Regions from separate parts of the Clavibacter sp. AC415 genome, predicted to be linked through region 2. Evidence: predicted binding sites of a transcription regulator. Region 2 holds the regulator's gene; each other region holds the start of a gene.
The links. Region 2 encodes HrcA, which represses chaperone genes, less so after heat shock. Its sites were predicted from a motif close to TTNGCACTCGNNNNNNNCGAGTGCNAA; they were not measured.
Positions count from the first base shown of each region.

Region 1: ACZ411_RS04485 (Hsp20/alpha crystallin family protein) is a predicted target of HrcA. The motif match lies at 3,843-3,869, and genes of this name have one in related genera.
Region 3: groES (co-chaperone GroES) is a predicted target of HrcA. The motif match lies at 1,946-1,972, and genes of this name have one in related genera.

Region 1 covers NZ_CEEDAR010000013.1:24,039-31,108, reverse strand. The annotation lists gene ACZ411_RS04520 (LysR family transcriptional regulator) at 1-66, shown strand, start outside; gene ACZ411_RS04515 (hypothetical protein) at 123-854, opposite strand; gene ACZ411_RS04510 (glucose 1-dehydrogenase) at 1,004-1,900, opposite strand; gene ACZ411_RS04505 (hypothetical protein) at 1,956-2,255, opposite strand; gene ACZ411_RS04500 (hypothetical protein) at 2,252-2,536, opposite strand; gene ACZ411_RS04495 (hypothetical protein) at 2,650-2,838, opposite strand; gene ACZ411_RS04490 (hypothetical protein) at 2,840-3,151, opposite strand; gene ACZ411_RS04485 (Hsp20/alpha crystallin family protein) at 3,323-3,784, opposite strand; gene ACZ411_RS04480 (hypothetical protein) at 3,923-4,270, opposite strand; gene ACZ411_RS04475 (SDR family oxidoreductase) at 4,431-5,123, shown strand; partial or broken gene ACZ411_RS04470 (NmrA family NAD(P)-binding protein) at 5,192-6,143, shown strand; partial or broken gene ACZ411_RS04465 (NADP-dependent oxidoreductase) at 6,273-7,070, shown strand, end outside.
Region 2 covers NZ_CEEDAR010000014.1:271,915-278,984, forward strand. The annotation lists gene ACZ411_RS06145 (DUF1990 family protein) at 1-340, shown strand, start outside; gene ACZ411_RS06150 (hypothetical protein) at 361-495, opposite strand; partial or broken gene ACZ411_RS06155 (HAD family hydrolase) at 578-1,063, opposite strand; partial or broken gene hemW (radical SAM family heme chaperone HemW) at 1,143-2,376, shown strand; gene ACZ411_RS06165 (VOC family protein) at 2,444-2,857, opposite strand; gene ACZ411_RS06170 (DUF4870 domain-containing protein) at 2,868-3,263, opposite strand; gene hrcA (heat-inducible transcriptional repressor HrcA) at 3,450-4,472, shown strand; gene dnaJ (molecular chaperone DnaJ) at 4,533-5,645, shown strand; gene ACZ411_RS06185 (16S rRNA (uracil(1498)-N(3))-methyltransferase) at 5,648-6,400, shown strand; gene ACZ411_RS06190 (histidine triad nucleotide-binding protein) at 6,429-6,788, shown strand; gene ACZ411_RS06195 (PhoH family protein) at 6,775-7,070, shown strand, end outside.
Region 3 covers NZ_CEEDAR010000016.1:271,677-278,746, reverse strand. The annotation lists gene tsaD (tRNA (adenosine(37)-N6)-threonylcarbamoyltransferase complex transferase subunit TsaD) at 1-92, shown strand, start outside; gene ACZ411_RS08820 (DUF4190 domain-containing protein) at 194-619, shown strand; gene ACZ411_RS08815 (class I SAM-dependent methyltransferase) at 711-1,913, opposite strand; gene groES (co-chaperone GroES) at 2,059-2,355, shown strand; gene rarD (EamA family transporter RarD) at 2,476-3,429, shown strand; gene ACZ411_RS08800 (ABC transporter substrate-binding protein) at 3,608-4,897, shown strand; partial or broken gene ACZ411_RS08795 (ABC transporter ATP-binding protein) at 5,377-6,136, opposite strand; gene ACZ411_RS08790 (ABC transporter ATP-binding protein) at 6,133-7,056, opposite strand; partial or broken gene ACZ411_RS08785 (branched-chain amino acid ABC transporter permease) at 7,049-7,070, opposite strand, start outside.

The DNA.
Region 1 (7,070 bases), on a different contig from region 2:
GGAGAGCGCCGGGGGCCAGGCGCCGGTGCCGGCCGGGGAACGGGATCGGATCGGCCCGAGCGGTAGTCGCGGCAGGGACCACGCGGGGGAGGGGAGATCAGGGGCGGGACCGGGCGCCGGGATCAGGCGTCGGGGTCGCGCGAGGGATGCCGGGAGGCGACGGGCGCGCCGTGCCGCGCCGCCCGGTACCCCGCGGCCCGGAGGCGCCGGGCCCACGGGTACGTCGTGTCGCCGGGTGGGGCCGCGAGCACGGGGTCCGCGCGCGTGGGGGTGTCGACGGGGCCGGCGGCGTCGTGCGCGAGCTCGATGCGCGCCGCCACGTGCCACCGGCCGCGCGGCGTCGCGTGCACCAGCCGCATCCGGAGCGGGCGCGTGGCGAGGGCACGGGCCAGGTCGGCGGCGCCCGCGGGCAGGTCCGGCTCCCGGTCGACCACGACGCCGAGCAGGACCGGCCCCGCCGATCCGCGGTAGGGCATGAGCGTGGTCATGCGCGCACCGGAGAGGGTGCGGCGCGGCTTCAGCAGGAATCGTGCGGGGAAGCCGATGCCCGTCGTCGAGAGCAGAACGTCGACCGCGGTGCCGCCCGCGTCGGGGATCCGGAGCGCGAGGCCGAGCACGTCGGGGATGGCCGGCGGCGTGCCGCCGCCCCGCGAGAAGCGAGCCTCGATCGCGAGCGGGTCGTCGAGCCCATCCAGCCAATCGAGGCCGGAGGCGGCGCGGCAGGGGACGGGTGCGAGCGTCCCCGCGAGGGTGACGCCGTGCGGGTGGAGAGGACGCGGCCTCCGGACGACGCGGAGCGCGGCGACGAGCCCCGCGAGGACGTTCCCGCCGACGCGGGCCGGGATGTCGGTCATCGCTCGACCCTATTCCGGTGCGCGGCAGACGTCCCGGCGGTCGGGCGCGCGGGCGGTCGCCGCGGTTTACGGCCCGCGCGACGACGCCCGAACCGGCGGGGGAGCCGGCCCGGGCGTCGGGCGGTGCGGGTGCGCGATCGCGCTGGGCGCTACGGCGTCGGCATGCCGCCGTTGACGTGCAGCGTCTCGCCGACGACGTAGCTCGACTCGTTGGAGGCGAGGAACACGTAGGCGGGCGCGAGCTCCGCGGGCTGGCCGGCGCGACCGAGCGGGGTCTGCTCGCCGAACTCGGGCAGTGCCTCGGCGGGCTGGCCGCCGGCCGTCTGCAGCGGGGTCCAGATCGGGCCGGGGGCGACCACGTTCACGCGGATGCCCTTCGGCGCGAGCTGCTGCGCGAGGCCCTTCGAGAACGTGTTGATGGACGCCTTGGTGGTGGCGTAGTGGATCAGGTTCGGCGACGGCTGGTACGCCTGGATCGACGAGGTGTTGATGATCGACGAGCCGGGCGCCAGGTGGGGCAGCGCCGCCTTCGTGATCCAGAACATCGCGTAGACGTTGGTCTTGAAGGTGAGGTCGAACTCCTCGTCGGAGATGTCCTCCAGCGCGTCGACGTTCTGCTGCTTGCCCGCGTTGTTCACGAGGATGTCGAGGCCGCCGAGGCCCTCGACGGCCTTCGCGACGAGCTCGCGGCTGAACTCCGCGGTCGCGATGTCTCCGGGGATCGCGACGGCCGTGCGTCCGGCCTCCTCGATGAGGGCGACGACCTTCCTCGCGTCCTCCTCCTCCTCGGGGAGGTACGAGAGCGCGACGTCGGCGCCCTCGCGGGCGTAGGCGATGGCCACGGCCGCGCCGATGCCGGAGTCGGCACCGGTGATGAGGGCCTTGCGCCCCTCGAGGCGGCCGGATCCGCGGTACGTGCTCTCGCCGCGGTCCGCGGTGTCGTCGAGGTCGGCGTCGAGCCCGGGGCCGTCCTGCTGCTGCGCGGTGGGGTCGATGCCGGCGTACATCTTCGTCGGGTCCTGGAACGTGTACTGGTCGGTGCTCATGGGTCTCCTGGTGCTGGGTGCTGGATGCTGCGTTCGGGCAGGGGTGCCGGGCGGATCAGCTCGGCGGGGTGTCGTCCAGGTCGATGTCCTGGCCGGCGAGGTCGTTCGGGGCGAGGGCGGGCTCGGCCTCGCCGTCGACGCCCAGGGCGTCGGCCTCGGGCTCGGCGTCCTCGGCGGTGACGGCGTCGTCGTCGTCGTCCTGCTCGACCGGCTCGTCGGTGTCGGGGAGGACGGTCTCGCCGGCGACGGCGTCGTTCACGACCGTCTCCTGGTCCATGCCGACCGCGTCGAGGGCCGTGTCGTCGCCGGTGGAGTCGTCACCGGGCGTGGTGGAGGTGGCGTCCGACACGGTCACTCACCCGCCTCGGGCTTGGGGTGGCCGGGGATCGAGTCGCCGCTGAGGTTGAGCTCGTCGGGGTCGACGTCGATCTCGCCGACGTCGTCGGGTCCGCCCGATCCGGGGAGGACCTGCACGTCGTCCTCGGCGGCGGGGACGTCGTCGGAGACGCCCTCGCTCTCGACGATCTGCTCGCTCTGCTTCACCTGCGTGTCGTCCTCGCTGGGGGAGGTGAAGTCCTTGTCCTGGCGTGTGTCTGAGGTGTCCGCGGGCTGGAGGCGCGGGTCGTCGGTGTCCATGCGGCCGACGCTACGCTCGGCCCCCGCCCGTGTGGTCGGCGTTCAGGGAACCCTCATGCAATGCGTCCTGCGGGGATGCCCGGCGGTGCTCGCGGGGTGTCGCGTGCGGGATGTCACATGTCGTCGGGGCCCTCGCCGAAGGGGTCGGGCGCGTCCTCGCGGGCGTCCTCCTCGGCGGCCTCCTCGCGGGACGCGACCGAGTCGGCGTCGAGGGGCGCGGGGTCCGGCAGCGGGTGGCGGTCGGCGTCGGGCGCGGGGTCCGTCAGCGGGGGGCGGTCGGCGTCGGGCGCGGGGTCCGTCACCTCAGCGGCCCTCGGGATCCACGTGGCCGTCGGCGTCGTCGGCGGGCGCGCTCATGTGCGAGTCCGCTGCCGTGACGGCGCGGTTGTCCGGGACGGCGGGGTACCCGGCGCTCGCGGGCTCCGCGTCCTCGACCTCGAGGGTGTCCTCCTCGGCGTGGCCGTAGTCCGTGCCGTCGGGGGCGCGGACCGCGTCGCCGGTCGGGGTCCGGTCGCCGTCGGGGGAGACCACGTCGTCCACGGTCACCAGCCCGTCGGGGTCGCCGGGGCCGCGCCCGGTGCGGATGCCGTCTGCGTGCTCGTCGCGATCGCTCATGCCGTCCACCCTGACGAGCGTCCCCGGCTCCCCGACGGGCGTCGCGCGCGCTCCTCCACCCGCCTCCGTGCCCGCGGACGGCGAGGAGCCGCCGCCCGCGGGTGCGGACGGCGGCTCCTCGGGGCTGCGACGCGGCGGCAGGCTGCGACGCCGCGGGCGCGGCCGCGTGGGTCAGCTCGCGGCGGGCGCCTCGGATCCCACCGTGAGGGTCTCGGCCGGCTGCTCGCCGGGCCCGTCGTCGGACGTGACCGCGATCTTGCGCGGCTTCGCCCGCTCGCTCACGGGGATGGTGACGCTGAGCACGCCGTTGGCGTAGTGCGCCGAGATGCGCTCCGTGTCGATGCCCTGGCCGAGCGTGAGCTGGCGCAGGAAGGTGCCGGCGACGCGCTCGCGCGCGAGCCAGCGGACGCCCGGGTCCCCCGCGAGCGTGCGCTCGGCGCGGATGGTGAGCAGCTGGCCGTCCACGTCGATGTCGACCGAGCCCGGGTCGATGCCCGGGAGGTCGGCGGCCAGCACGTAGGTGTCGCCCTCGCGGTGCAGGTCGATGGGCATCGGGCGGTTCGGCTGGCGGGTCTCGGCCAGCGCGCCCATCGCGCGGTCCAGCTCGCGGAACGGATCGAAGGTCATGTTCATGCTCGACTCCTCAACGGTGATCTGTGGGTTGAGCCCCCTCGGCTCAACTACGTCGAGATCAGCACTCGGCCATCAGGAGTGCCAAGCCGTTCGCCGAGGGCGAATGCCGTGCTGACCACCTGTTCGAGGACCACGGTGTCAGCGTCGGCGGAGGTCGCGCTCCATGCGTCCGATGAGCGTCCAGACGGCGCGCGAGAGGTCCGGGTGCTCGAGCGCGATGCCGCGCAGCAGCCGGTACTCGAACCGCGCGACCACGCCGGGCGCGGTGGACGGGTGCCGCACCCGGGCGAGCTCCTCGACCATGCCGTCGGCCTCGAGCGCGTCCTGCCGGAGGGTCGCGACCACGTGCTCGTCCACGGTCGGCAGCTGCGGGATGACCTCCCACGGGTCGTCGCCGTTCCGGCACCGGTGCTCGATCACGGCGTCCAGCTCGTCGCGGGCCTCCTGGCGCAGCACCTCGAGGCTGGCGGGGAAGCGGGCGTGCACGGGCGGTTCCCCTCGGACGGCGGGCGGTGGCGATCCGTCGCTCGTGACGCGACGGCCGGATCCCCTTCACGCTACGTCATGCCCCGGACCCCGCCCGACGAGGGGGATCGGCGCGCTCGCTAGCCTGGCAGTCGACCCCGGAGCCGACCCAGGAGGACCCATGCCCGACACCGCCCGCCCCGTCGCCCTCGTCACGGGGGCCACGCGCGGCATCGGCCGCGCCGTCGCCCAGGACCTCGCCCGCACGCACCGCGTCATCGTCCACGGACGCGACCGGGAGGCCGTCGACGCGCTCGCCGCCTCCCTCCCGGACGCCGTGGGCTGGGCCGCGGACCTCGCGGCGGGAGGCCTCGCCGACGGCGTGCCCGCCCTGGACCGGCTCGACGTGCTCGTGCACTCGGCCGGCGTGATCGGCGGCGACGCGGTGGCCGAGACGCCCGTCGACGAGTGGCGCCGCGTGTTCGAGGTCAACGTCTTCGCCGTCGCCGAGGTCACGCGCGTCCTCCTCCCGGCGCTCCGGGCCGCACGCGGCCAGGTGGTGCTCGTCAACTCCGGATCCGGCTTCACGGCCAACCCGACCGGCGGCGTCTACGCGGGATCCAAGTTCGCCCTCCGCGCGCTCGGCGACGCCCTCCGCGAGGAGGAGCGCCCGAACGGCGTGCGCGTCTCGAGCGTCCACCCCGGCCGCGTCGCCACCGACATGCAGCGGGAGCTCCGCGCGAAGGAGGGCGGGGAGTACGACGAGACGCGGTACCTGGACCCGGCCTCGGTCGCCCGGGCCGTGCGCCTCGTCGTCGACCAGACGCGCGACGGCACGCTCGAGTCGGTCTCGCTGCGGCCGTTCGGGGGCTGATCCGCACCCCGCCGCCCCCACCGCTCGCGCCGCCCGGCGCGCCGACCACCCGCAGATGGAGAACCCTCGTGAGCACCCCCGCATCCGGATCCACTCCCGCGTCCCCGCCCGTCGTCGTCGCGGGCGCCACCGGCGACCTCGGCCGCCGCATCGTCCGCGAGCTCCTCGCGCGGGACGCGTCCGTCCGGGTGCTGACGCGCCCGGGAAGCCGGTCGGCCACCGAGGCGTGGGCCGGCGAGCCGCGCGTCGAGGTCGTGCAGGCCGCGTACACCGACCGGGAGGCGCTGGTCCGCGCGGTCTCGGGCGCGCGCGTCGTCGTGTCCGCCGTGAGCGGCGCCCGCTCCGTGATCCTCGGCGCCCAGCGCGCACTCCTCGCGGCCGCGGTCGCGGCGGGCGTGCCGCGCTTCATCCCATCCGACTACTCCTCGGACTACCGGCGGGTGACGCCCGGCAGCAACCGCAACTTCGAGCTGCGCCGCGAGTTCGCGGCCGACCTCGACGCCGCCCCCGTGCGCGCCACCTCCGTGCTCAACGGCGCGTTCGCCGACATGCTCACCGGCCAGGCGCCCATCGTGCTGTTCGACCGGCACCGCGTCCTCTACTGGTCCTCCGCCGACCAGGTGCTCGACTTCACGACCAAGGACGACACGGCCCGCGTGGTCGCCCAGGTGGCGCTCGACGACGACGCGCCGCGCGTGGTCGAGGTGGCGGGCGACCGGGTCACCGCCCGGGACATCGCGCGCACCATGACGGAGATCACGGGCACGCCGTTCGCGCTGCAGTGGGCGGGCACCACGGGCGTCCTCTCCGCGGCGAGCAAGGCCATGCGCCGGGTCGGGCGCGACGAGCAGGAGACCTTCCCCGCCTGGCAGGGCATGCAGTACCTCGTCAGCATGTACAGCGGCGAGGCGGAGCTGCGCCACGTCGACCGGGAGCGGTTCGGCGACGCACCGTGGACGAGCGTGCGGGGACGTGCTCGCCGCCCACGTCGCCGAGCGCGGGGCCGCGACGGCGTCGTAGCCCGCGTGCCGTCACGAGGCCACGGCTCGCTGGGTGCCGCGTCCAGGCGGCGGTGGTCGGATGGGGCTGCGCCGACGAGCGCCGCGGGCCGGCCGTCCGACCGCCCGCACCCCCGAACGAAGGAGACCCATGACGTCACGCAGCATCCAGTGGCAGCTGGCGAAGCGCCCCACCGGCGAGCCCGCCCCCGACGACGTCCGCCGCGTCGAGGTCGACCTGCCCGACCTCCAGGACGGCGAGGTGCGCGTCGAGAACGAGTTCATCTCCGTCGACCCGTACATGCGCGGCCGCATGAACGACGTGCCCTCCTACGTGCCGCCGTTCGGGCTCGACGAGGCCATGACCGGATCCGCGGTGGGCCGCGTCGTCGAGTCCCGCTCCGACGACCTCGCCGTCGGCACGCTCGTCAGCCACATGCTCGGCTGGCGCGACGTCGCCCAGGGTGCGGCCGGAGCGTTCCGCCCGTCCCCGAGGTCCCGGGCGTCGCGTCCTCCGCGCACCTCGGCGTCCTCGGCCTCACGGGCCTCACCGCCTACGTCGGGCTCACTCGCATCGCGTCGATCCGCGAGGGCGACGTCGTCTTCGTCTCCGGCGCGGCCGGGGCGGTCGGCTCCATGGTGGGCCAGATCGCCCGCCTGCTCGGCGCCTCGCGCGTCGTCGGCAGCGCCGGATCCGCGGAGAAGGTCGAGCGCCTCACCGACCACCTCGGCTTCGACGCGGCCTTCGACTACCACGGCGGCGACCTCGACGCGAAGCTCGCCGAGGCCGCGCCCGACGGCATCGACCTCTACTTCGACAACGTGGGCGGCGACCACCTGTCCGGCGGCGCTCGGCGCGCTCAAGGACTTCGGCCGCGTCGCCAACTGCGGGTCGATCTCGACCTACAACTCCACGGGCGAGGAGGTCGCGATCCGCAACACGGGCCGC
Region 2 (7,070 bases):
CGACGACGGCACCGCGTGGATCACGTCGGGCACGTCGGCGGTCCTCCGCATGCCCTTCGGACCGTTCCACCCCGAGGCGCCCGTCCGCGTCGTGTACACCGTGCAGGAGACCGACCGCGTCGGCTTCGCGTACGGCACCGTGCACGGCCACCCGTTCAGCGGCGAGGAGGCGTTCCTCGTCTCCCGAGAGCCGGACGGCAGCGTCTGGCTCACCCTCCGCGTCTTCTCCCGGCCCGCCACCTGGCCCCTGCGGCTGGCGAGCCCGGTCCTGCGCGTGCTGCAGGGCGTATTCATGCGCCGCTACCTGCGCGCGCTGCACCCGGCGGTCGCCTCCGCCTGATCCGCGGCGGCTCGCGCGCGTCAGCTCGCCGCGAGCCCGTCGAGGTACGCCATGACCTCGTCGTGGCCGACCGCGAGGTCCGGGACCACCAGCGCGGCGTGGGCGTCGGGCAGGCGCAGCGCGTCCACGCCGTAGGCGCCGGTGGCCACGGCCACGAAGGGGAAGCCCGCGGCCTACGGCGGCCACGCCGTCGGCCGGGGTGTCGCCGATGATCACGACCTGCGCGCCCGAGAGCGCCTCGGCCGCGCGCCGCGTCAGGTCGCTGCGGACACGAGCCTCGTGCCCGAAGAACGACGCGTCCCAGTCGAAGAGGTCGACGTCGAGGCCTGCGCCGTCGAGCTTGTACCGCGCACGCAACGGCGAGTTGCCGGTGAGCAGGGCGTTCGTCCACCCGCGCGCGGCGACGTCGGCGACGAGCCGCGGCACCCCCACGGGGACCTCGCGTCGGCCCGGGCCGTAGTGCTCGACGCGCGACATCTCCTCCAGGTGCCCGCGGACCGCCGGGTGCAGCGTCTCGGGCAGTCCGTAGACGGCGAGGGTCTGCCAGATGATCTGCCCGTCGGTCTTCCCGTGGGCGTGCACGGTGCGGTCCTCGAGCGCCTCGCCGGCCGCCCGCTCGATGGCGCGGTGGTACATGCTCCCGGAGCGCGGGCTGTTGAGGAGCAGGGTGCCGTCGACGTCCCCGAGGACGTGCAGCGGCCGGGGAGCGGGGGCGTCGGTCATGCTCCCATCCTGCCGGAGCGGCGGCACCCCGCCGGACGGCGGCGGACCGGGCGGGCCCGGGCCGGGGGATGATGGACGGGTGCCGTCCGCCCTGCCCCTCGCCGATCCCGCCCCCGCCGACGGGCTCCTGCCCGCCTCCGCGGCCGACGGCGCGGACGCGCGCGCCTTCGGCGTGTACCTCCACGTCCCGTTCTGCCGCGTGCGCTGCGGCTACTGCGAGGACTTCAACACGTACACCGCGCCCGAGCTCCGCGGCGTGAAGCAGTCCGACTACGCGTCGCAGGCCGTGCAGGAGGTGCGCTTCGCCGGATCCGCGCTCCGGGAGTCCAGGCGTCCCCGCGCGTCGCGCCTCCACCGTGTTCCTCGGCGGCGGCGCGCCGCCGACGCTCCTGCCGGTCGACGACCTCGTCCGCATGCTCGACGCGGTGCGGGAGACCTGGGGCCTCGCCGACGGCGCCGAGGTCACCACCGAGGCCAACCCCGACAGCGTCGACGACGCCTACCTCGCCGCCCTCGCGGCGGGCGGGTTCACGCGCGTGTCGTTCGGCATGCAGTCGGCCGTGCCGCGCGTGCTGGCGACGCTGGAGCGCACCCACGACCCCGCCCGCATCGCGCCGGTGGTGCGGGGCGCCCGGGCCGCCGGACTCGAGGTGAGCCTCGACCTCATCTACGGGACGCCGGGGGAGACCCTCGACGACTGGCGCGCCTCGCTCGAGCAGGCGATCGCCGCGCAGAACCCGACCACCTCTCGGCATACGCGCTGATCGTCGAGCCGGGCACGAAGCTGGCCCGGCAGATCCGCCGGGGCGAGGTGCCCGAACCCGACGAGGACCTGCAGGCGGACATGTACGAGCTCGCCGACCGGATGCTCGGCGAGGCCGAGGTACGAGTGGTACGAGGTGAGCAACTGGGCGCGCGGCGGCCGCCGCAGCCGCCACAACCTCGCGTACTGGCAGGGCCACGACTGGTGGGGCGTCGGCCCGGGAGCGCACAGCCATGTGGGCGGCGTGCGCTGGTGGAACGTGAAGCACCCGGCCGCGTACGCCGACCGCGTGCTCGCGGGGGCCTCGCCGGGCGCGGGCCGCGAGACGCTCGACGACGCGACGCGGGAGGTGGAGCGCGTCCTCCTCGGCGCCCGCATCCGGGACGGTCTCGCGATCCCCACCCTCACGACCGAGGGCCGCCGTCAGGTGGCGGGACTCATCGCCGACGGGCTCGTGGATCCCCGGGCCGCGCTCGCGGGCACGCTGGTCCTGACCCTGCCCGGGCGTCTGCTGGCCGACGCGGTCGTCCGGCGGCTCCTCGAGGACTGAGCGGCCGGCGCCTCGGCCGGCCGGCGGCGCCTCGGCCATCGGCCGGTCCGCCGACCTGCGGGACGGCTCAGAGCACGACCGCGCCGACGTCGTCGCCGGCCTCGCGCTCGAGGTCGCTCCGCTCCACGCAGAACTCGTTGCCCTCCGGGTCGGCGAGCACCACCCAGCCGCTGCCGTCGGCGTTCCGGCGGTCGGCGACGAGCGCGGCCCCGAGCGCGAGCACGCGCTCGACCTCCTCGTCGCGCGTCCGGTCGTCGGGAGCCAGGTCGAGGTGCACGCGGTTCTTCCCGGTCTTCGGCGCCTCCACCCGCTGCAGGATGATGCCGAGCCCCGACACGGGGTCGCCGAGCCACGCCGCGTCCTCGCCGGGGAGGTTCGGGTCGTCCGGGTCCTCCGCGAAGCCGGTCACGCCGGCCCAGAAGAGGGAGAGCGCGTGCGGGTCGCGGCAGTCGATGGCGACGTGCCGGATCCGGGCGCTCATCGGCGACCGCCTACTTGATCCACCGGATGTTGAGCGGGTAGCGGTACGGACGGCCGCTCTGGACGCGGACGCCGCCGATGATCGCGAAGACGATGTTCACCACGACCACCGCGAAGATCACGAGGCCCAGCAGCACGCTGATGAGGATGCCGAGGATCGGGATGACGACGAAGATCGCCTGCAGCACGTTCAGGATGACGAGCGCGCCGACCACGTTGATGGTCCAGTTCGTCGCCTCCTTGCCCTCCTGGTCGGTGAAGCGGCCGCGCTCGCGGAACACGAGCCACACGATGAAGGACGGCACGACGAGGATCGCGAGGAAGTGCGTGAGCGACGCCCACAGCCGGTCCTCGCTCGGGGTGAGCGGGGCGGGAGCGCCGTAGGGGTGCGGGTCGGGTGCGGTCATCGCCGGGTGCCTCTCGGTGCGCGCGTCCGCCGGGCGGCCGGCGGATCGCGGTGGATCGTGGATGGGCCGGGCAGTACCTGGCCTCCTCACGGTACCGCCGCCGACGCGCGACCGGCAATGCCGGGCACCCGGATCCAGGCGGTACGATTGGCAGTCAGAACCGACGAGTGCCAGGAGGGAGCCGCGATGGTCTCGGAACGCGGGCTCGACGTCCTCCGGGTGATCGTGCAGGACTACGTGTCCTCGCGCGAGCCCGTGGGCTCCAAGTCCATCGTGGAGCGACACGCCTTCGGCGTCTCGGCCGCCACGATCCGCAACGACATGGCCCTCCTTGAGGAGGAGGAGCTGATCGCGGCGCCGCACACGTCGTCGGGCCGCGTCCCCACCGACAAGGGCTACCGGCTGTTCGTCGACCAGCTCGCGGACGTCCGCCCGCTCACGCCGGCGCAGCGCCAGGCGATCCACGTCTTCCTCGGGCAGTCCGTCGACCTCGACGACGTGCTCGCGCGCACGGTGCGGCTCCTCGCGCAGCTCACCAACCAGGTCGCGCTCGTGCAGTACCCGTCGCTGGCCACCAGCCACGTCAAGCACGTCGAGCTCGTGGCGCTCTCCGCGACCCGGGTGCTGACGGTGCTCATCACGGACACGGGCCGCGTCGAGCAGCGCGTCGTCGAGCTGGCGGGCGACCCGGACGACGCGTTCCTCGCGGTGATGCGCACGCGCATCAACCAGGCGATCGGGGGGCTCGGGCTCGCGGAGGCCGCGACGCGGCTGGAGACCCTCTCCGACGAGGTGGAGCCCGACCAGCGCGCGGCCGCGTCGGTCCTCGCCGGCACCCTCGTGGAGCAGGTGCTCGCCAACAGGCAGGAGCGCCTCCTCCTCGCGGGCTCCGCGAACCTCGCCCGCACCGAGCGGGACTTCCCCGGCAGCATCTCGCCCGTCCTCGAGGCCATCGAGGAGCAGGTGGTGCTCCTGCGCCTGCTCGGCGAGATGGAGGCCGACCAGCACGGCGTCTCCGTGAGCATCGGCCGCGAGAACGCGCCGTTCGGCCTCGGGGAGACGAGCGTGCTCACGAGCGGCTACAGCTCCTCCGGCGGCGTGCTCGCGCGCCTCGGGGTTCTGGGGCCGACCCGCATGGACTACTCCACCAACATGGCGTCGGTGCGCGCGGTCGCGCGCTACCTCTCGCGCCTGCTCGAGGAGCGGTGACGGCCGCACGCCGGCGCACCGCCCCTGTTCCCCACGACCATCACCACCGAAGGGCCCGACGTGGCTGACCACTACGAAGTACTGGGCGTGAGCCGCGAGGCGACGCCCGAGGAGATCAAGAAGGCGTACCGCAAGCAGGCGCGCCAGCTGCACCCGGACGTCAACGACGCCCCCGACGCCGCCGAGCGGTTCAAGCTCGTCACGCACGCCTACGACGTGCTGTCGGATCCGCAGCAGCGCCAGCAGTACGACCTGGGCCCTCAGGCCGGGTTCGGCGGCGGCGGCCAGGGCTTCGGCGGCTTCGGGGACATCTTCGAGACCTTCTTCGGCGGCCAGCAGGGCGGCGGCGGACGCGGCCCGCGGTCCCGCCAGGAGCGCGGCCAGGACGCGCTGCTGCGCGTCGAGGTCGAGCTCGACGAGGTCATCTTCGGCGTGCACCGCGACCTCGAGGTCGACACGGCCGTCGTCTGCGACACCTGCCAGGGCTCCTGCGCGCAGCCCGGCACCAGCGCCGTCACGTGCGACATCTGCCGCGGGTCGGGCAGCATCCAGCGCCAGGTGCGCTCCCTCCTCGGCAACGTCATGACGTCGAGCCCGTGCGGCACCTGCCGCGGCTACGGCACCGTCATCCCGCACCCGTGCCCCACCTGCCAGGGCCAGGGCCGCGTGCGCGCGCGCCGCACGGTGCCGGTGGACATCCCGGCCGGCGTCGACACGGGCCTCCGCCTGCAGATGCCGGGCTCCGGCGAGGTCGGCCCGGCGGGCGGCCCCAACGGCGACCTCTACCTCGAGATCAAGGTCAAGCACCACGAGGTGTTCAGCCGCAACGGCGACGACCTCCTCGCCACGGTCGAGGTGAGCATGGTCGACGCCGTCCTCGGCAGCGACGCGCACATCGAGGCGCTCGACGGCGCCGTGGACCTCGAGCTGCGGCCCGGCATCCAGAGCGCGGAGATCATCACGGTCCGCGGACGCGGGGTCACGAAGCTCCGCGGCTCCGGGCGGGGGGATCTCAAGATCGGCATCCAGGTCGTCACGCCCCAGAAGCTCGACCACAAGGAGCGCGACCTCATCCAGCAGTTCGCGAAGCGCAACAAGGCGCCGGCGCCGCACCTCGCGCACTTCCAGCAGGGCCTCTTCCAGAAGCTCCGCGACCGCTTCCTCAACGTCTGACCGTGGCGCACTTCTACCTGGCCGACGACATCGGCGCGTCCGACCTCGCGGTCGGCCGCCTCATCGTGCTCGCCGGACAGGAGGCCCGGCACGCCGTGACCGTGAGCCGCGTCCGCGCCGGCGAGGGCATCCTCGTCGGGGACGGCCGTGGCACCATCGCCGCCGGCACCGTCGCCGCGGTCGAGCCGCAGCGCCTCGAGCTCCGGGTGGACTCGGTCGAGGTGCACCCGGAGCCGACCCCGCGCGTCGTGCTCGTGCAGGCGCTCGCCAAGGGCGACCGCGACGAGCTCGCCGTGCAGGCGGCGACCGAGCTCGGCGTGGATGCGGTCATCCCGTGGCAGGCGCAGCGCTCGGTCTCCCGGTGGGAGGGCGCGAAGGTCGCCAAGGGACGGGATCGATGGCGCGCCATCGTCCGCGAGGCGGTCAAGCAGTCCATCCGACCGCGCGTGCCGGAGGTGGAGCCGCTCGCGACGACGGGGGACCTGGTGCAGAGGGCCGCGACCGCGCGTGTGCTCGTGCTCGACCCGACGGCGGGAGCCCGGCTGTCGGCGCTCGACCTGACGACGGCCGACGGCTCCGCGCCGACCGACGTGCTCCTCGTGGTCGGGCCCGAGGGCGGCATCAGCCCGGCCGAGGTCGAGGCGCTCCGGGCCGCCGGTGCGGTGCCCGTCGCCCTCGGCGCCGGCATCCTCCGCACGTCCACGGCAGGTCCCGCGGCGCTCGCGCTCGTCAACGCCGCCCTCGGTCGCTGGTGACGCCGCGGGTCGCGCGTAGGCTGGGCGCATGACCACAGCCCCCGAGCCCACCGTCTTCGAGCGCATCGCCGCGCGCGAGATCCCGGCCGAGATCGTCGCGGAGACCGACCGCGTCATCGCGTTCGAGGACATCGCGCCGAAGGCCCCCGTGCACGTGCTCGTCGTGCCGAAGTCGGCCGCCTACCGCGACGTCGTGGAGCTCGCCGCGGGCGATCCGGGCCTCCTCGCCGAGGTCGTCGAGGTCGCGTCGCGCGTCGCCGCCGAGCGGGTCGGCGGGCAGTTCCGGCTCGTGTTCAACACGGGCGCCGACGCGGGGCAGACCGTCTTCCACGTGCACGCGCACGTGATGGGCGGCTTCGGCGGCTCGGAGGACCATGTCGGGCTCTGACTCGCTGGGCGGCGCATCCGCGGACGCGGAGGACCGCGTCGAGCAGACGGCGACGATGGACGGCGTGCTCATGGTGCGCCTCCTCGGACCCCAGGACCGGCTGCTCCGGCAGATCGAGCGCGAGCACCCGGACGTCGACGTCCGGGTCCGCGGCAACGAGATCACGCTCGTAGGCACCCGGGCGGGCGTGGCGTCCGCCCGCCGGCTCATCGACGAGGTCGTGGCGATGGTGGAGGACGGACAGCACGTGGAACCCCAGGAGATCGAGACGAGCGCCAGGCG
Region 3 (7,070 bases), on a different contig from region 2:
GCGCGCGCCTCATCGAGGCGGGGCGCGCGCCGTCGGGCCTCGCTTTCGGCGCCGACTCGACGCTCCCGGTCACCGTCGTCCAGGTCGGCTGAGCCGGCCCCGGTCCGGCGGGCCCCCGTCCGGGGACATTTCAGCGAGCCTCTAAACGCGGGGGCGATGTCACGGTATGTTCCCAGGGACGAAAGGAACGACCATGACCGATCCGCAGAACCCGGACCGCTCCTCCGACGACTTCCCGCCCGCGCCCGGCCAGCCGTCCTACCCGGCTGCTCCCGCCGCCGGATCGGGCTCGCCCTACGCGGCGCCCTACCAGCCCGGCCCGGGCGGTGCGCCCAAGAAGGGCCTCGCCATCACGTCGATGGTGCTCGGCATCGTCTCCGTGGTGCTGTCGCTCCCGCTGTGGTTCCTCACGTTCTTCGTGGGCATCGCGGCGATCATCACGGGCGTCCTCGCGCGCAAGCGCAACCCCGGCACCAAGGGCTTCTGGCTCACCGGCCTCATCCTCGGCATCGTGGGCGTCCTCGTCAGCATCATCGTGGTGCTGGTCGTCGTGGTGTTCGTGAACACGGCGATCCAGACCGGCGAGATCAACGGCACGCCCATCCCGACGGCCCCGTAGCCCGTACGGCACGCAGGCACCATCCGCACCACCACGACGCGGTCGTCCCCTCGGGGCGGCCGCGTCGTCGCGTCCGGGAGGGGAGCCGGGATCAGCCCGCGACGGCCCCGTGGCGGTCCGCGAGGATCGCGACCCGCCGGCCGCCCACGCGCGTCGCGATGAGCGTCGCCGACGCGTCCCCCTTCAGCTGCAGCCGCGTGCGCAGCCGGGCCGGGTCGACGTCGACCCCGCGCTTCTTGATCTCCAGCGTCCCGATCCCGCGTGCCCGGAGCTCGCGCCGCAGCCGCTGCTCGTCGAGCGGCAGCACCTCCCGCACGCGGAACCCGCGCGCGAACGGGGTCGCCTGCTCCCGGTCGGCGGTGATCCACGCGATGCCCTCGCCGACCATGCGGCCGTCGAGCGAGCGCGCGAGGTCGCCGATGAGCCGGGCGCGGATGACGGCGCCGTCGGGCTCGTACAGGTGCTCGCCCAGCTCGCCGAGCTCCGCGTCGGGGCTGTCGGCGGCGGACACGAGCTCCGACGACGCCGCCCCGCTGATCACGAGCGCCGCCCGCCGCACGCCGTCGCGGCGCGTGGGCCCGAACCACAGTCCCATCTCCACCGCCTGCCCGTCGACGGAGACCCACTGCGCCTCCGCCTCCTCGGGGATGAGGTCGCGGTCGAGGCCGGGCCCGAGCTTGATGCCCGCGGGGCGCCCCGCCGCCAGCTCGAACGCCTGCGTCAGCGTCGGCGAGTACGCCGCGGGATCCGAGATGCGCCGCGTCGAGGAGTGCCCGTCGGTGCGCCGCGCGGGGTCCAGGTAGACGCCGTCGACGCGTCCGGCGTCGAAGTCCTCGGCCGTGCCCTGCTCGACCTCCGCCTCGGGGAAGGGCGCGAGGTTCCAGCCCGCGACCGCGGCGGTCACCTCGTCGCGCTCGACGGCCGTGACGCGGATGCCGATGGCCGCCATCGCCATCGCGTCCCCGCCGATCCCGCAGCCGAGGTCGGCGACGTGCGCCACGCCCGCCTGCTGGAAGCGCCCGGCGTGCTGCGCGGCGACGGGGAGCCGGGTGGCCTGCTCGAGCCCGGCCTCCGTGAAGAGCATCCGGCCGGCGAACTCGCCGAACTTGGCGCGGGCGCGGGCACGCAGCCGGGACTGGGTGAGGACGGCGCTCACGAGCGCGGGGGAGTGGCCCTCGCCGCGCAGCGCGGTGACGATGCGCACCGCGTCGTCGCCCGGCCGCGGCTCGGGCAGGCTGTCGAGCAGGCGGAGCCCCTCGAGGGAGAGCACCTCGCGGAGGTCGGTCTGGTCCATCCGCCCACCGTATCGAAGCGGCTCCCCACCGATTGGCACTCGCGTTGCACGAGTGCAAGCCCAGCCCGTAGAATCTCACCTGGCACTCTCCCCCGGGGATTGCCAATCAAGTCTTGTCCCTTAGTCACGAAGGAAGAGGTCAACCGTGTCGGTCTCCATCAAGCCGCTCGAGGATCGCATCGTCATCCAGCAGGTCGAAGCCGAGCAGACCACCGCGTCTGGTCTGGTCATCCCCGACACCGCCAAGGAGAAGCCCCAGGAGGGCGAGGTCGTGGCCGTTGGCCCCGGCCGCATCGACGACAACGGCAACCGCGTCCCGCTCGACGTCGCCGTGGGCGACAAGGTCATCTACTCCAAGTACGGCGGAACCGAGGTCAAGTACGACGGCCAGGACCTCCTCGTCCTCTCCGCGCGCGACGTCCTCGCGGTCATCGAGCGCTGACGCTCGTCGTCTAGCGACACCGCACCACCCGGGAGCCCGGCCGACGCGTTCGGCCGGGCTCCCGTGCGTCCGGCGGCCCATCCGGCGGGCCGGCCCCGGTCGCGGGGCTAGCCTCGGGTGGTGACGCAGCCCTCCCCGGAGACCTCGACCCGCACCGGCCTCCTCGCCGCCGTCGGCGCGTACGGCCTGTGGGGGGTCCTGCCGGTCTTCTTCCTCCTCCTGGTGCCGGCGGGGGCCTTCGAGATCGTCGGCTGGCGCATCCTCTTCTCGCTGGTCGTCTGCGCCCTCGTCATCACGGTCGCGCGCCGCTGGTCGCGCGTGGTCGCGATCGTGCGACGCCCGCGGATCCTCCTGGGCCTCGGGCTCGCCGGGCACCTGATCCTCGTCAACTGGACCGTCTACGTCTACGGCACCCTCTCGGGCCACGTCGTCGAGACCGCGCTCGGCTACTTCATCAACCCCATCGTCACCGTGCTCCTCGGCGTCCTCCTCCTGCGGGAGCGACTCCGTCCCCTGCAGTGGACGGCCGTCGGGCTGAGCGCCGTCGCGGTCGCGGTCATCGCGGTCGGCTACGGGCAGCTCCCGTGGGTCTCCCTGGCGCTCGCCGGCTCGTTCGGCCTGTACGGACTCGTGAAGAAGCGCGTCAGCGGCGGGGCGGACGCGCTCTCCGGGCTCGCCCTGGAGACCGCCTGGCTCGTGCCCGCCGCCACGACCATGCTCGTGATCACCGGCGCGGGGGCGGGCCTCACCATCGGCACCGTCTCGCTGGGGCACACGCTCCTCCTGGTGAGCACCGGCGTCGTGACCGCGGGGCCGCTGCTCCTGTTCGGGTTCGCCGCGGGCCGCCTGCCGCTCTCCGTGATCGGCCTCACGCAGTACCTCGCGCCCCTGCTGCAGTTCGCCTTCGGGGTGTTCGTGATGCACGAGGCGATGCCGCCGGAGCGCTGGGCGGGCTTCGCGATCGTGTGGGCGGCGCTCGTGCTGCTCACCATCGACATGCTCCGGACGGCGCGTCGCGCCTCGTCGCCCTCCGTGCCGATCCGGAGGGATCCGGCGGTGGTCGAGGGCATCTGATTCGGATCCCGTCGCGCATTCCGCGAAAGGTAACGATCGGGTCGCGTTACACGCCGGAAATGCCGATGCATTGTGTCCGTCTCACGCGCGCCATAGGGTCGCACCAGGCGAGGCGCGCATTCGCGTGCCTCATGCACCACATTCCCGAGCATCACCACACACATCCATAAGGAGCACCATGAGCGCATTCGGCAGGGCTTCGGCCTCCCGCTCACGATCCGCCCGCACCGCCCTCAGCGCCGTCACCATCGCGGTGGCCGGCGCCCTCGTCCTGGCCGGCTGCTCCGGCGGCAGCGGCGACAGCGGCAGCGGAGGCACCACGGGCGACGGCGGCCTGGAACTCAAGATCGGCACGATCCTGCCCCAGACCGGCTCGCTGGCCGTCCTCGGCCCGCCCGAGTTCGCGGGCGTCCACCTCGCCGAGCAGGACATCAACGATGCCAAGGCCGGCATCACGGTCTCCGTCACCGACAAGGACTCGGGCGACACCACCACCGACATCGCGAGCCAGTCGGCCACGTCGCTCATCGCGGACGGCAACAGCGCCATCCTCGGTGCCGCGTCCTCCGGCGTCTCGAAGACCTTCATCGACCAGGTCACGCAGGCCGGCGTCGTCCAGCTGTCGCCCGCGAACACGTCGCCCGACTTCACGACCTACGAGGACGACGGCTACTACTGGCGCACCGCCCCCTCGGACGTGCTCCAGGGCCGCATCCTCGGCAACAAGATCCTCCAGGACGGCAAGACGAACGTCTCCATCCTCTACATGAACGACGCGTACGGCACCGGCCTCCGCGAGAACATCAAGAAGACGCTCGAGGAGGGTGGCGCCACCATCGCCGCCGAGTCGGTGTTCGAGCCGTCCGCCACGGACTTCAACAGCGCCATCACGTCGGTGCTCGCCCCGAACCCCGACGCGCTCGTGGTCATCTCGTTCGACGAGATCAAGACGATCGCCGACCAGCTCGCGTCCAAGGGCTTCGACTTCGCGAACTTCTACGGCACGGACGGCAACTACGGCGTCATCAAGGAGACCGACACCAACGTCGACATCGCGGGTGCGCAGTTCACGAACCCCGGCGTCGAGGCCAAGGAGGACTTCCAGGGTCGTCTGCAGGACATGGTCAAGGCCGACGGCGACCCCGAGCTGACCGTCTTCAGCTACGCCGCCGAGTCCTACGACGGCACGACGCTCCTCGCCCTCGCCGCCCTCCAGGGCGGCGCGACCGACGGCGCGACGCTGAAGGACAACCTGCAGTCCGTCTCCGAGGGCGGCACCAAGTGCGAGTCGTTCGCCGACTGCGCGAAGCTCATCGCCGACGGCACCGACATCGACTACGACGGCATCTCCGGCCCCATCACGTGGGATGAGAACGGCGACCCGACCGAGGCGTACGTCTCCGTCTACAAGTACGAGGAGGGCAACGTCCAGACCTTCTCCGAGCAGGTCTACGGCAAGCTCGACTAGCACCGCAGCACGCACGTCCCGAGGGGCCCGGTCCGCATGGACCGGGCCCTTCGGCGTCTCCCCTCCTCCGCCGCGTGGGCGACGGCATGCGGGATAAGGCCGTGTGTTCCCCTGCGTGGGCGACGGCATGCGGGATAAGGCCGGGTGATCCGCATCGCGCGTGGGGCCGGGGCCTCGGCCGACAGCGCCCGGTGCGCACGAGGCCGCATCTCGGGGCGAGAGCCCAGCGGTGCTGCGCACGCGGCCACGTCGTCCGGGGAACTGGGTCGACGTCGCCTGTGCGCGGATCCGAGGCCCGATGGCGGACGGGCGGATGCGCGCCGCATGCCCAGCGCCGCGGCCGTCAGCGGCGCCGGGACGCGCTGCGACAGCCTGGAGCCCCGTCGGCCCCATCTGCCCTCGGACGGGCGCCTCGCGGGCCCCACACGACGACGCGGCACCCCCGAGGGGATGCCGCGTCGGACGGTGCGAGGAGCGGGTCAGGGCTGCGGCGCCGCCTTGGCCTTCTCCTGGTCGGCGGCGAGCGTGCCGAGGTACAGCTCGATGACCTTCGGGTCGTTCATGAAGCTCGCGCCCCCGGCCCTCGTAGGCGTCCTTGCCCTGGTCGAGCACGTAGCCGCGGTCGCAGATCTGCAGGGCCCGGCGGGCGTTCTGCTCGACGATCATGACCGAGACGCCCGCGCGGTTGATCTGCGCGACGTTGATGAACGTCTCGTCCTGACGGACGGGGGACAGGCCCGCGCTCGGCTCGTCGAGCAGCAGCACCGTCGGGTCCATCATGAGCGCGCGCGACATGGCGACCATCTGCCGCTCGCCGCCGGAGAGGGACCCGGCGCGCTGCTTGAGGCGCTTGCCGAGCTCCGGGAACAGGTCGGTGACGAACGCCAGCCGCTCCTTGTACATCCGGGGCTTCTGGTAGACCCCCATCTGCAGGTTCTCGTCGATGGTGAGGGTCGGGAACACGTTGTTGTTCTGCGGCACCATGCCGACGCCGCGGGACACGAGCTTGTCGGCCTTCAGCCCGGTGATGTCCTGGCCGTTCAGCTCGATGCTGCCGCCGCGCACGTTCACCTGCCCGAAGATCGCCTTCAGCAGCGTCGACTTGCCGGCGCCGTTCGGGCCGATGATCCCGACGAGCTCGCCCTTGTCGACGTGCACGTTGCACCCGTTGAGGATGTTCACCCCGGGCAGGTAGCCCGCGTGGAGGTCGGTGGTCTGGAGGACCCGCTCTACCGTCACTTCTCTGCCGCTTCCTTCTCGATCTCTTCCTTGACGAGGTCGGACTCCATGTCCTTCGCCACCTCGCGCTGGCCCGTGAGCGTGCCGAGGTCGGTGTCGTGGTGCGCGCCGAGGTAGGCGTCGATGACGGCCGGGTCGCTCATCACCGTCGAGGGCGGGCCCTCGGCGACGATGCGGCCCTCGGCCATCACGACCACCCAGTCGGCGATCTCGTTGACCATGTGCATGTCGTGCTCGACGAACAGCACGGTCATGCCCTCGGTCTTGAGGTCGAGGATGTGGTGGAGGAGCGACTGCGTCAGCGCCGGGTTGACGCCGGCCATGGGCTCGTCGAGCATGACGAGCTGAGGGCGGGTCATGAGCGCGCGGGCCATCTCGAGGAGCTTCCGCTGTCCGCCGGAGAGGCTGGCCGCGTAGTCCTCCTCCTTGGCGTCGAGCTTGAACTTCCGCAGGAGCCCGCGGGCGCGCTCCGTGATCTCGTCCTCCTTGCGGCTCCACAGGGGGCGGATCAGCGCGGAGAAGAAGTTCTCGCCACCCTGGCCGGTGGCGCCGAGGCGCATGTTCTCCAGCACCGTCATGCCGCCGAGCGCCTTCGTGAGCTGGAACGTGCGCACCATGCCGAGGCGGGCGACGCGGAACGCGCTCATCCCGGCGAGGTTCCGGCCGGAGAACTCCCACTTGCCGGTGTTCGGCTTGTCGAAGCCGGTCAGCAGGTTGAAGAAGGTCGTCTTGCCGGCGCCGTTCGGGCCGATGAGGGCCGTGATGGAGCCGCGTGGGATCTCGAGGTGGTCGACGTCCACCGCCTTGAGGCCGCCGAACTGCCGGCTCACGCCGTGCGCGACGATGATGGGGTCCTTCTTGGCGCAGCCCGGACCGGCGTCGCCGTCGAGGATGGCCGAGACCGGGGTCTTGTCAGGCAAAGTGCGTCTCCTTC